2 linked regions of the Azospirillum brasilense genome follow. The protein of the gene in region 1 interacts with the protein of each later gene in a pairwise test. Links are inferred from orthologs where the notes say so. Each region holds a gene or a part of one and is shown on either strand. Other genes may lie near its edges. The genes, in order: cysK and cysE.

Region 1 (3,069 bases):
GGCGAGCAGGCTCATCTTGTAGGGGGTGGTCTTCGCCTTGCTGGACGACTTGTTCGCGTCCTCCGCCGCCCACTGCTTCAGCCGGGCTTCGCGCTCCCGCATGATCTTGTCGAACGGGCGTTCCTCGCTGTTGTCGTCGGGCGACTTGGCGACCTTCTGGACGAAGTTCAGCTGATAGGGGATTTCGCCGATCACGTTCTTCGGCGGAACGATCACCAACTCGTACTGGCCGGGTTCGATCTTGAAGCTGGGCTTCTTCAGCATGTCCCCACCCGACTTGGCCGGGTCCATCGTGTCGCCGGAGGCCACGACCTTGCCCTCCTTGCTCATGAGGGCCCAGCGCGTCAAGGGAAGGGACATGTTGCCGACGAACTCGCCGCCCTGGGCGACGGTCAGCGTGTGCTTCTGGACGCCTGGATCCTTGCCGACGACGGCGCGGGCGATGCCCTTCATCTGGGCGCCGGTCCCCACCATCATGATGTTCTGGCGTTCGGTGACGTCCAGCGTGTATTCGCGCTCGTTCACCCCGCGGACGGCCTGAGAGATGACCGCCGTGTAGGTGCCGGGGCCGAGCTTCGCGCTGGCCTCCGCCGCCTCGTTCTTCGCCTTGGCCTCGGCGACGACCTTGTTGTTCTGGTCGACGATCTTGATGTTGGTGTTGATGTCGGCGATTCGGAAATTGAATTCGCCGGCCTTCGACACCGTGAACTGGCGGTAGTCGGTGGACGCGAGGTTGGAGTCCAATTCGTTGGTGATGCCGCGGAACTGGAACCAGTTCATCGTCGAGGCATTCGGAATCGCGACGCCCATGGTGGCCTCCCCCGCTGGTCCTGTGCCGTCAGCTCCGCATCGTCGGGCGCCCGTGGCGAAAGCCGGGCCATCGCCTGTAACGGCGGAGCCGCGCCGGCCGAAACTCCCGGCGCAGACAGGTTAGATTAATAAAATCCAATCTTTTTGTCAAAGCGCCGCCCGATGCCAGGGGCGGGTACAAAGACCGGACGGATCCCACTCTACAGCAGGATGCGCGGCGGCGCAATATTCGCCGCCCGGTTGCGCAGGAACATGCGCTGGAAACCCCTCTCCCATAGCCGCGGGCGGCCGTGGGAGAGGGGGGACCGGTTTATTCCAGCCCCTCGAACAGGGCGGTGGAGAGATAGCGCTCGGCGAAGGATGGCAGGATCACGACGATCAGCTTGCCCTCGTTCTCCGGACGGGAGCCGATCTCCAGCGCCGCGGCCAGCGCCGCGCCCGAGGAGATGCCGACCGGGATGCCTTCCAGCTTCGCCACCTTGCGGGCCGTCTCGAAGGCGCGCTGGTTGGAGATGCGCACGACCTCGTCGATCAGGTCCTTCTTCAGGACGTCCGGCACGAAGCCGGCGCCGATGCCCTGGATCTTGTGCGGGCCGGGCATGCCGCCGGACAGGACGGGGCTGTCCTCCGGCTCCACCGCGATGGTGCGGAAGCCCGGCTTGCGGGCCTTCAGGACCTCCGACACGCCGGTCAGCGTGCCGCCGGTGCCGACGCCGGAAATCAGGAAATCGGCCTTGCCGTCGGTGTCCTTCCAGATCTCCTCCGCCGTCGTGTTGCGGTGGATCTCCGGGTTGGCGGCGTTCTTGAACTGCTGGAGCATGTAGGCGTTCGGATCGGTGGCGACGATCTCGTCGGCCCGGCGGATGGCGCCCTTCATGCCCTCCGCCGCCGGGGTCAGCACCAGCTCGGCGCCCAGCAGCTTCAGCATCTTGCGGCGCTCGACCGACATGCTTTCCGGCATGGTCAGGATCAGCCGGTAGCCCTTGGCGGCGGCGACGAAGGCCAGCGCGATGCCGGTGTTGCCCGACGTCGGCTCGACCAGGGTGGTGCGGCCGGGCTCGATGGTGCCGGCGCGCTCCGCCGCGTCGATCATCGCGAAGCCGATGCGGTCCTTCACGCTGGCCAGCGGGTTGAAGAACTCCAGCTTGCCGACGATCTGGGCCTTGGCCCCGGCGTCCTCGGCCAGCCGGTTGACGCGCACCAGCGGCGTGGCGCCGACGGTGTCGAGAATGCTGTCGTAGATCTTACCGCGAAACTCGGAACCCGGCATTTTTCACTCCTCCGGTGTGTGGTATTTTCCCACTTTCCACAGCGTGTGTGGAATTTAACCGTTTTCCGGGTGGGATCAAATCGTAAAATCGATGCGGTCTTCGGTCTCGCTCTCCACCCCGGCGGTGCGGGCGCGCAGGCAGAGATCCTCGATGGTGATGTCGTCGAGCTTCTTCATGCATTCCTCCTGAAGCTCGTTCCACAGAGGGCGCACGACCTTGTGCCCCAGGATGGAACCCGCCGGCTCCTCGATGGGGTCGGTCGCGGTCTCCATGGAGCGGACGACCTTCACGATCTCGCCCAGCGTGATCCGCCGGCGCTCGCGGGCCAGCCGGTAGCCGCCGCGCGGCCCGCGCACGCCGGCCAGGACGCCGTCGCGGACGAGCTGCTGGAGAACCTGCTCCAGATAGCGCTTGGGAATGCCCTGGCGGCGCGTGATCTCGCCGGACTGCACGGGTTCGGTGCCGGCGTTGTAGGCGATGTCCAGAACCGCCTCGATCGCGAACATCAGCTTCTTGGAGATGCGGAGCATCAGCGCGACTCCTGCGCGGGGGAGGGCGGGGCGAACTGGCCGGTGGAGCCGAAGCCGCCCGTTCCGCGGGCGCTGTCGGGCAGGGCGGCCGACTCGGCCCAGGCGGCGCGTTCGTAGCGGGCGATCACCAACTGGGCGATGCGCTGCCCGCGCTCCACCGTGAAGGGCTGGTCGCCGTGGTTGATCAGGATCACCCCGACCTCGCCGCGGTAGTCGGCGTCGATGGTGCCGGGGCTGTTCAGCACCGTGACCCCGTGCTTCAGCGCCAGACCGGAGCGCGGCCGCACCTGCGCCTCGTACCCGTCGGGCAGGGCGAAGGCGACGCCGGTGGGGATCAGCGCGCGGCGGCCCGGCTCCAGGACGACCGGCTCCGCCACCGCCGCCAGCAGGTCCATGCCCGCCGCATGCTCCGTCGCGTAGGCCGGCAGGTCCAGCCCCGCGGCGTGGGCGAGCCGGAC
Region 2 (10,384 bases), on another replicon or contig:
CCCAACGGGTGCTGGACATCACCGGCACCGGCCATGGTGCCGTCCAGGCCGAGGTGGCGGAACTTCTGCGCCGCACCGTTTCGGCCCACGCCATGGAGCAGGAAACCCAGACCGTCGCCATGACGGCCCTGTCGCTGAGCGGACGGACCCTGAGGGCACTGGAGCGGCGCGATACGCGCGGGCTGCGCGATGTCGCGGCCGACAGCGGGCGGCTGCGCGACCGGGTGGTCGGACTCCCCATCTCCCCGCTGATCCAGGACGAGATGCTGGCCGCCATCACCGCCTGGCGCGACGGGCTGGAGCGCGCCACCGACGGGCTCGCCCGCCAGAACGGCGCCATCGCCGCGATGGACATGGACGCCGCCGCGGTGATGAACACCGCCCGCCACCTGAACGACCTGTTCCAGGACAGCGCGGTGCGAAGCGCCGGCCTGCTGCGCTCCACCCTGCTCATCGGCGCGACCATCGGCCTGCTGTTTGCCGCCGGGGCGGCGCTTCTGGTGGCCGGCGGCATTACGCGGCCCCTGCGCCGGCTTCAGGACGCCACCCGGCGACTGGCCCACGACCCGAGCGATGGGCAGGTGAGCGACCTGGATCGGCGCGACGAGCTGGGTGACATGGCCCGCGCCGTCCACCACTTCGCCGCCGAAATCAACCGCCGCGAGGACGAGTTGCGCCGCGCCAAGGAACAGGCGGACTCCACCCTGGCGGAACTGCGGCGGACCCAGGCCCATCTGGTGCAGGCGGAGAAGCTGGCCGCGCTGGGCCAAATGGTGGCCGGGGTGGCGCACGAGATCAACACGCCGCTTGGGATCACCCTCACCACGTCGACCCTGATCCACGAGAAGGTGCCGAAGATGAAGCGTCTTCTCGATTCCGGCCAACTGCGCCGCCGCGAGTTGGAACGCTTCCTGACCGACATGGGCGACGTGTCCGAGCTGCTGGTCAACAACACCGTCCGCGCGGCGGAACTGGTGCAGCGCTTCAAGGAGTTGGCGATGGACCCGGCGGGGGAGATGCGCAGACGCTTCGACCTCCGCCTCTGCCTCATGCAGGCGGTCGAGGCGCTGGGACCCTTCTGGGAACCGGCGGAACACCGGATTGTCGTGGACTGTCCGCCGGGACTGATGATGGACGGCTACCCGCAGGCCATCGCGCAGATCGTCTCGCACCTGCTGCTGAACGCGGTCAACCACGGCTTCGCGGACGGGGAGGGGACGGATAGGCAAGAGGGCGAAAGGCGGAGCGGCACCGTGACGGTCGTTGCCCGCCGGGCCGCGGCGGACGTCGTGGAACTGGCCGTCGCCGACGACGGGCGGGGCATCCCGGTGGCGCTGCGGCCGCGCATCTTCGATCCCTTCTTCACCACGCGCCGCGACCGGGGCCACGCCGGGCTCGGCCTGCACATCGTGCACAACACTGTTAGCCAGCTCGGCGGCACCATCAGTTTGGAGGAGGAAGAGGTGGGAGCGGAGGGGACGCGCTTCGTCATCCGCCTGCCTCCCGCCACGCCGGAGAAGGAAGGCGCGTAACGCAGGCGGACGCTTGCGCGCCGCGCCGGTTCCGGTTTACTGCAAGGCGGGTCCGTTCGACGATTTCCCGTTTGATGATTTCAGTGCGGGGTGCGGGGGCATGGCGACGATCGAGGAAGCCTACACGGTCGCCATCGACCACCATCAGGCCGGACGGCTGGACGAGGCGGCGATCATCTACCAGCGCATCCTGGACGCCGATCCGGAGCAGGCCCACGCCGTGCACCTGCTGGGCATCGTCGCCGGCCAACAGGGCCGTCATGGCGAAGCCGTCGCGCTGATCGGCGCCGCTGTGGCGCGGGATGGGCTGAACACCGACTTCCTCGGGAATCTGGGCGCGGCGCTGAAGGCCGCCGGTCGCTATGACGAGGCCATCCGTCATTTCGCCCGCGCCCTGGCGCTGGAGCCGGCGGCGCGCGGCGTTCCGGGCAATCTCGGCTCCGCCTTGGCCGCCGATGGCCGGATTGATGAGGCCGTGTCCTGGCTGAGACGCGCCGCCGCCCTCGACCCGGTGCATTTCGAGACGCTTCTGAATCTGGGAATTGCGCTGCGCGACGCTGGCCAGTTCGACGAGGCGGAAACGGCGCTGGAAACCGCCAAGTCCCTGCGCCCGGACCATCCGCACCCGGTCTGCGAGCTGGCGGTGCTGAAGCTGGCGCTCGGCGAATTCGAAGAGGGGCTGGCGCTTTACGAACGGCGCTGGGACTACACCGGCCAATCCGCGGCGGTGTCCGGCAAGCCGCTGTGGCGGGGCGAGGACATCGCTGGCAAGACCATCCTCCTCTATTACGAGCAGGGCCTGGGCGACACCCTGCAATTTGTCCGCTATGCGCCGCTGCTGGCCGATCGCGGCGCGCGGGTGCTGCTGATCGTCCAGCCGGAGCTGCGCCGTCTGCTGGCCTCGGTGCGGGGCATCGACCGTTTGGCCACTTACGAAGACGCGGCGGCATTGCCGCGTTTCGACCTGTGCTGCCCTCTGATGAGCCTGCCCTTCGCCTTCGGCACGCGCATCGACGGAATACCCTCCGGCGAGCCCTACATCACGCCGTCCCCCGAACTGGCGGCGGGGTGGGCGGGGCGGCTCGGCTGGAACCGGAGCGGGGAATTTGCCGGGAAACGCCCGTTGCGCGTTGGTTTCGTCTGGTCGGGCAATCCGCGGCGCCACGACCCCACCTCCCACGCGATGGACCGCCGCCGCAGCGTGCCCTTCGCCCTGATCGAACCGCTGCTGTCCGTGCCGGGGATCGAGGCCGTCAGCCTCCAGGTCGGAAACGCGGCGGAGCAGGCGCGGGCGGCCATCGCGGCGGGTCTGCTCACCGACCCCATGGCGGATGTGACCGACTTCGCCGACACCGCGGCCATCGCGGCGCATCTCGACCTCGTCATCACCGTGGACACGTCGGTCGCCCACCTTGCGGCGGGAACAGGGCGTCCGGTGTGGATGCTGTCGCGCGCCGACGCCTGCTGGCGCTGGTTCCGCGGGCGCAGCGACAGCCCCTGGTACCCGACAATGCGCCTCTACCGGCAGGACTCGCCCGGCGACTGGGGGCCGGTCATGGCCCGCGTGGCCCATGACCTTGCCGCAGTTGCGCTGGGGGATCGGAACTGCGTCGAGAACAGGCTGGCCGACGTAGGCGCGGGTTCGTCTTTTCCCGGTTCAACGGAAGGAGCGGGCTGACCCCTGAAGCCGGCAAGCTTATGTACGGATACAGGTGCTGGATTTCGGGATGGAGTCCACATCGCCCGGCAGAGAAATCCCATAAGGAGTCTTATGGAAAATATGCGAGTTGAACTTGCGCTGCACATTGTTGCCCACAGGGATGCTCTGGATGACGGCTCGAATGTACCCAATCAGCTGCCGGGAGGCTGTCGGCACCCTTCGAGCCAAACGTCCCCATGCCCTTCGGGAACACACGCTCCTGCCACCAAACGTTCGATCCGCCTGACACGCTCGGTGAGCGCAACGTCATCGTCACGAAGCGTGAAGGACGCCGGTGAGATGAGAACGGCGACCAATCGGGCAAACTCCGCACCGCTCAACGCAGCCGGAGGCCGCCCATAGATGGCTGAGCTTGCCTTATGGAAGCCGGTCACCCAGCCTTCCGGCCCCTCGCCCATCTCCAGCGTGTCGAGCCAAAGGGCGAGGATCTGGTCCTTGGAGAGGCGGCGTTCCAGACCCATCGCGTACCCGGTTTGCCGTATCTTCCCGACACCCGGTCGAAAATTTTTGAAAGCAAGGCGCTTGGATGCCGATTGCGTGATCGTCGTCGCTCCGGCGCCAGGGGTCGAGAAATCCACCCCGGCGTGATCAAAGAAATTCGGGTCCTCAACGTTCAGCAACATCGCTAGATGGTCCGCGCCGAGCGAATCTCCTCCCAAGCCTTGGGCGATCAGATCGTCGGCGCGCTGACGCAAGTGCGGAGCATCCGATAGAGCGTCCCAGTATCCTTTTCCACCGTAAGCTGCGACCGCGACGATGAGCGAAACGACAAGAAGGCTTGCGAGCTTGAAAATTCGTCTCATGGGTCGTATCCCAAGGCATGATACAAAGGCCGCGGCGCTCATCCATCTCCGGCTGGTCTGGCCGAACTGAGCATTTGGACAGGGCGGGCAGCATGATTGCCGAGCGGGGTGATGGATTCCAGCGTCATGTCGCACGCTCGCTGGACGCCCCATTCGTCATGACGGTCGTCGGCGACGATGCGATCATTTGATAAGCCCGTCCGCCGGCGCGGTTAGACCTGTCAGAGTGTGCAAGCTATTTTCACAGTATGAAAATGTGCAAAAATTCGTGGTGACCCTTCATTTCCCACGACATGGCTCCCCTTCCGGAAAGCGGCGTGCTAGGCTCCCGTCCGGCCTGTTGAAGGCCCCATGACCGGACCGGCGTCCGGACCGGTCGGGAACACCAGGACAAGCGCGCCATGAATCACATCGTCGCCCCCTGCTTTAAGGAACAGGGCTTCAAGGATCGGAACCTCACGGAACGCGACCGCCCGGAATCCCCGTTTCTGGAGGGCGTCAACGGCATGTGGGCGATGCTGCGCGCCGAGGCGGAGAATGTCGTCGTGAAGGAGCCGTGGCTGCGCCCCTTCATCGACACCGCCATCCTGCTGCACCATGACTTCCCGTCGGCTCTGGGCAGCCTGCTCGCGCGCAAGCTGGGCGATTCCTACATTTCCGCCGACCAGCTCGCCATGCTCGTGCGCTCGGCGGTCGCCGACGCGCCCTGCATCGTGGAGGAGGCCTGCTCCGACCTCCAGGCCATCTGCACACGCGACCCGGCGGCCGACAATTGCCTGACGCCCTTCCTCTACTACAAGGGCTTCCATGCGCTGGAATGGCACCGCATCGGCCACTGGCTGTGGCGGCGCGAGCGGCGCGACCTCGCCCACTTCCTGCAAAGCCGGGTGTCGGAGGTGTTCGCGGTGGACATCCACCCGGCGGTCCCGGTCGGGCGCGGCGTCTTCATCGACCACGGCACCGGCGTGGTGATCGGCGAGACCGCGGTGGTCGGCAACGACGTCTCGATCCTTCAGGAGGTCACGCTGGGCGGCACCGGCAAGGAGCATGGCGACCGCCATCCGAAGGTCCGCGACGGCGTCCTGCTGTCGGCCGGCGCCAAGATCCTGGGCAACATCGAGATCGGCAGCCGCGCCAAGGTCGGGGCCGGCAGCGTAGTGCTGAAGGACGTGCCGCCCTGCGCCACGGTGGTCGGCGTCCCGGCGCGGATCGTCGGCTGGTGCCGCGACACGGTGCCGGCGCTCGCCATGGACCAGACGGTGCCGGAGCCGGAGTATCACATCTGACGGAACCGGTGGATTCCGGACCGGACATCCTTCAGGGGAAGAAGATCTGCTCGATGGTCAGGCCGAACGTCCGGGCAATGGCGAAGGCCAGCGGAAGGCTGGGGTCGTAGCGCCCGTTCTCGATCGAATTGACCGTCTGGCGGGACACCTGAAGGCGCTCCGCCAGCTCACTCTGGCTCCAGCCGCGGGCCGTGCGGATGTCTTTCACCGCGTTTCTCATCGGTAGCGCCACTGGGCAATGCACACCCCGACGACCCACAGCACCGCCATGAGCGGCCAAACATGGAACGCCCGCAGTTCCGGCGCGCCGGCATCCTCCGCAAAGCCCCAGGCGAAAGTTGCCAGCGCCGTACCCGTGAAGGAGAGGGCGATCGCGTCGAACTGGATGCGGCGCTGAAGCTCATCCATTCGCCGCAGCCCCCGCAAAACCGTCCAGGCGACGGCGACCGTGCCAAGGATCGGCAGAAGCGCGAGCGCGATTTTCATCGCGCCTTCCGGTTGGAGCAACCGATCCGCCGCGTTGGCACCGAGCAGAAGCGCCGCGTAGAGAGCCAGAGCCCCGGACAATTCGACGCCGTAGCGCTTGATGCTGAACATCCCCCCGCCCCTTCCATGCCGCCCAATGACAAGGAAGCTTTACATACGGCGCCGCGCCGCTGTCAAGGTTGCTTTACACATCGCCGCCCGTCTTGCCGCAACGACGCACGATCAGGCCGGTCGGACGACGGAAGCGCTCCGGAACTCCGGCGCGGTCATCTCCTCGCGGGTGAGGGCGATGAACAGGTCCACCACGGGGCTCTTGGAACGGTTTGCGTCGTAGGCCACCTGGAACGGCGCCTGATAGGACAGGACCTTGGGGAGCAGCACCCGCAGCCGGCCGGCCTTGATGTAGGGGGCCGCGTAATGGTCCGGCAGATAGCCGGCGTAGGCACCGGACAGGATCAGCCGCGCCGCCCCCTCCATGTCGCTGACCGTCGCCTTGGGCGTCGAAATGGCGAAGATCTTCAGGTCGCGCGATCCCCAATAGCTGCGCGCGACCAGCCGGTAGCGGCGGATTTCGTCCAGATCGATGGCCTCATCCGGCAGAGTGTACAGCGGGTGTCCGTCCGCCACGCAAAAGTGGATCGTCTCGTTGTAGAGGTCCTGGTAGGACAGGCTGGGCACGATGCGCGGGAAGCTGGCGATGGCGAGCTGCAACTGCCCGCCGATGACATCGCGCAGAAGCTCGTTCGGCGGGCGCACGTTGATGATCAGCGAGACCTCCGGCGCCGCCTCGGTGAAGCGGGCGAAGACGCGTTCCAGCGGGGCGCGCGGGTCGGTCAGCGTGTTGTCCACCAGCCCGACCGCCAGCGTGCCGGTCAGCCGCTCGCGCAGGCCGCGCACCCGCCCGCGGAAACGCTCCAGCGTGTCGAACACGCGCCGCGCCTCGTCATAGACCGCCTGCCCCTCCGGGGTGAGCTGGAATCCCGAGCGTCCCCGCCGGCACAGCCGCAGGCCCAGCCGCGTCTCCAGATCGGCGAAATGGGTGGAGATGGTGGACAGCGACAGGTTCAGTTCGCTCTGTGCCGCACTGAATCCGCCGGCCTCGACGATGGTCATGAACAACCGCAACAGGCGCAGATCCACGGTTTCCAGCTGAATCATCGCCACGACGCCCGCCCTCCCCTGCCCCGCCCGCCGGGTCCGGCACGCCCGATACTTCGGCCCGGATCGAAGTAAGATACAAAACTTTCTGATTTTCGGGCAACGGCGCCGGGCGTCTAATGACCGCAGGCCGCAATGCTGGCCTCACGAACAGATAAGCTCGTCCGCAAGGAAAGGTCGCATCCATGAACGAGACGACGGGTAAGCAGGGACTTCACGCCGCCTTGACCGGCGGTATCGACCGCCGCGCCGTCCTGGCCGGAGCGGGCACGCTGGCCACGGTGGCCGCCATCGGCTTTCCGAACATCGTCCGCGCCCAGTCAAAGACGCTGAAGGTCGGCGTCTACGGCGGCTACTTCAAGGAATCCTTCGAAAAGCACATCTTCCCGGAATTCTCTAAGGCCACCGGCATCACGGTGGAGGCCATCGCCGAGCCGACCGGCGAGGCGTGGCTGGTCCAGCTCGAACAGGCGGCCCGCGCCCGTCAGGCGCCCGCCGACGTCTCGATGATGTCGCAGGTGGCGATGCTGAAGGGGGCCTCGGCGGAGCTGTGGGCGCCCTTCGACCTGTCGAAGATCCCCAACGCTGCCAAGGTCGTCCCGCACCTCGTCAACAAATACCCGGACGGCAAGGTCAGCGGCATCGGCGCGGTGTCCTGGTACATCACGCTGGTGACCAACACCAAGAGCTACCCGCAGGCTCCGGACAGCTGGGCGGCGCTGTGGGACCCGGCGAACAAGGACAAGCTCGGCCTGCTGGCGCTGGTCAGCAACAGCTTCCTGCTGGAGGTCACGGCGGCCACCTTCTTCGGCGGCACCAAGCATCTGGACAGCGAGCAGGGGCAGCTCGACTGCTTCAAGAAGCTGGCGGAGCTGAAGTCCAACGTGAAGCTCTGGTACCGCGACGAGGCGCAGTTCGAGGCCTCGCTGAAGTCCGGCGAGATCCCGATGGGCCAGTATTACCACGACGTGACCGGCCTCGCCGCCGCGGACGGGCAGCCGGTGCGCTCGACCTTCCCGAAGGAGGGTGGCATCCTCGACTCCGGCAGCTGGGCGGTCACCCGCGCCTCCAAGGCCGGCGATCTCGCCCACGTCTTCGTGGACTACATGTGCCAGCCGTCGATCCAGGCCCTGCTCTCGCGCAAGGTCGGCACCGCCCCGACCATCGACCGCAAGATGACCGACCTGACGGACCAGGAGTTCGCCGCCGTGTCCTCCGACATCGCGCCGATCATCCCGCGCTACGACCTCTACACGAGCAAGTCCGACTGGCTGAACCAGAAGTGGACGGAAATGATCGTCGGGTGAGTGAGAGCCCTTCTCCCCTCTGGGGAGAAGGGTATGGGATGAGGGGGCGACCGCAGGCCGACCACGCAAGCTCATTGCAGTGCGTGGACGCCCTGACGGGCGCCCCCTCACCCTGACCCTCTCCCCAGGGGGGAGAGGGGATATACAGCTCCAATCAAAATAAGTTTGCCCATGTCAGCCCTTGTCCTCGACGGTCTCACCAAACGATACGGTCCCGTGACCGCGGTGCACGGCGCATCGCTGCGCATCCCGCACGGGCAATTCGTCTGCCTGCTCGGCCCGTCCGGCTGCGGGAAGACGACGCTGCTGCGCATGATCGCCGGGCTGGAGGACCCCTCCGGCGGACGGCTGGTCATCGACGGGCGCGACATCACCACGGCCCCCGCCCACACGCGGGAATTCGGCATGGTGTTCCAGTCGCTGGCCCTCTTCCCGCACCTGACGGCGGGGGAGAACATCGCCTACCCCCTGCGCATCCGCGGCGCCACGAAGGCCGAGCAGCGCAAGCGCGCCGACGAGCTGCTGGAGCTGGTGCGCCTGCCCGGCGTGGCCGACCGGCCGGTCTCCAAGCTGTCGGGCGGGCAGCGGCAGCGCGTCGCCATCGCGCGCGCGCTCGCCCTGTCGCCCAAGCTGTTCCTGCTGGACGAGCCGCTGTCGGCGCTCGACGCCAAGCTGCGCGAGGCCATGCAGATCGAGCTGAAGCAGCTTCAGCAGCGGCTGGGCATCACCACCATCGTCGTCACCCACGACCAGCGCGAGGCGATGACCATGGCCGACCTCGTGGTGGTGATGTCGCAGGGCCGCATCCATCAGGCCGCCCCGCCGATGGAGGTCTACCGCCAGCCCGCCGACGCCTTCGTCGCCGACTTCATCGGCATGACCAACCTGCTGGAGGGCGAGGTCACCGCACCCGGCACCGCCGCCGTGCCCGGCGGCACCCTGCACCTGCCGGACCTGCCGCCGACCGGCCGCGTCCTGCTGTCCGTCCGCCCGGAGGACGTGGTCGTCCATCCCGCCGGAACGGACGGGCCGAACCGGCTGACCGGCACGCTGTCCTTCATGCGCGACCTCGGCGCCAGCGTGGAATTCCGCATCGACGTCGCCGGGCGGGAGATCGTCGCGCTGTCGCGTCCGCAGGACCGCCCTCCGGTCGCCCCCGGCGGCGCCCTGGCGGTGGAGTTCCCCCCGGCGGCCTGCGTCGTGCTGCCGCCAATGGCGGAGCGCCCGCAATGATCCGCCGCGCGCCCCGTGGTCTGGCCGAGCACGCGCCGATCCTCTTCCCGGCGCTGATGCTGGTCGTCTTCTTCGTCATCCCCTTCAGTCTGATGATCGCGGTCAGCGTCTTCCGGCGCGTGCCCGGCGGCTTCTACGAGCCGGACCTCGTCTTCGCCAACTACGAGCGGTTCCTGACCGCCTTCTTCGGCGGGGTGATGTCCTTCTCGCTGGGGCTGGCGGCGCTGGTCGCGGCGCTGTCGGTGGGCATCGCCTTCCCCTTCACCTACCGGCTGGTCAAGCTGTCGCGCGGCGCGCAGATCCGCTGGCTGGTCTTCCTGCTGTCGATCCTCTCGCTGTCGGAAGTCATCATCGGCTTCGCCTGGTCCACCCTGCTGTCGCGCACGGCGGGCATCACCAACCTGTTCGTGGCGCTGGGCCTGATGGCCGAGCCGCAATCGCTGAGCCCCAGCTTCGGCGCGCTGCTGGCCGGGCTGGTCTATCAGGCCTTCCCCTACACGGTGCTGGTGCTCTACCCCGCACTCGCCCGCCTCGACCCCTATCTGGAGGAGGCGGCGCGCACGCTCGGCTCCTCGCCGCTGCGCGCCTTCTTCACGGTGGTGGTGCCGGCGCTGCGCAACACCATCGTGGCGACCACGATCATGGTGTTCGTCTTCGCGCTCGGCTCCTACCTGCTGCCGCAGCTTCTCGGGCGGCCGCAGCACTGGACGCTGTCGGTGCTCATCACCGATCAGGCGATCTACCAGTCCAACATGCCCTTCGCGGCGGCGATGGCCGTCTTCCTGGTGCTGGTCAGCCTTGCCCTGGTCGGGCTGGCGCTGCTCGCCGGTCGGCGGGAGGAGACGGCCTGATGCTGATG

What was found.
Region 2: the proteins of cysK (region 1) and cysE interact in binary tests that used the Escherichia coli proteins (3 or more experiments, as listed by UniProt). The link is inferred for Azospirillum brasilense from one-to-one orthologs.

What each region holds. Positions count from the first base shown.
Region 1 is NZ_CP012914.1:223,852-226,920, forward strand. The notes cover bases 101-3,069. They hold cysK (cysteine synthase A), read right to left. Parts: upstream 2,081-3,069; coding sequence 1,121-2,080; downstream 101-1,120. Other genes in these bases: AMK58_RS01075 (hypothetical protein), read right to left, coding at 101-810; AMK58_RS01085 (RrF2 family transcriptional regulator), read right to left, coding at 2,156-2,611; dut (dUTP diphosphatase), read right to left, coding at 2,611-3,069. Outside these bases: more of AMK58_RS01075, read right to left, coding at 1-100.
Region 2 is NZ_CP012917.1:452,789-463,172, reverse strand. The notes cover bases 3,652-6,398. They hold cysE (serine O-acetyltransferase), read left to right. Parts: upstream 3,652-4,456; coding sequence 4,457-5,341; downstream 5,342-6,398. Other genes in these bases: AMK58_RS26965 (LysR family transcriptional regulator), read right to left, coding at 6,050-6,398; AMK58_RS26970 (hypothetical protein), read right to left, coding at 5,558-5,938; AMK58_RS26975 (helix-turn-helix transcriptional regulator), read right to left, coding at 5,373-5,561; AMK58_RS26985 (transglycosylase domain-containing protein), read right to left, coding at 3,652-4,055. Outside these bases: AMK58_RS26995 (sensor histidine kinase), read left to right, coding at 1-1,532; AMK58_RS26990 (tetratricopeptide repeat protein), read left to right, coding at 1,633-3,210; more of AMK58_RS26985, read right to left, coding at 3,384-3,651; more of AMK58_RS26965, read right to left, coding at 6,399-6,985; AMK58_RS26960 (ABC transporter substrate-binding protein), read left to right, coding at 7,171-8,292; AMK58_RS26955 (ABC transporter ATP-binding protein), read left to right, coding at 8,464-9,525; AMK58_RS26950 (ABC transporter permease), read left to right, coding at 9,522-10,376; AMK58_RS26945 (ABC transporter permease), read left to right, coding at 10,376-10,384.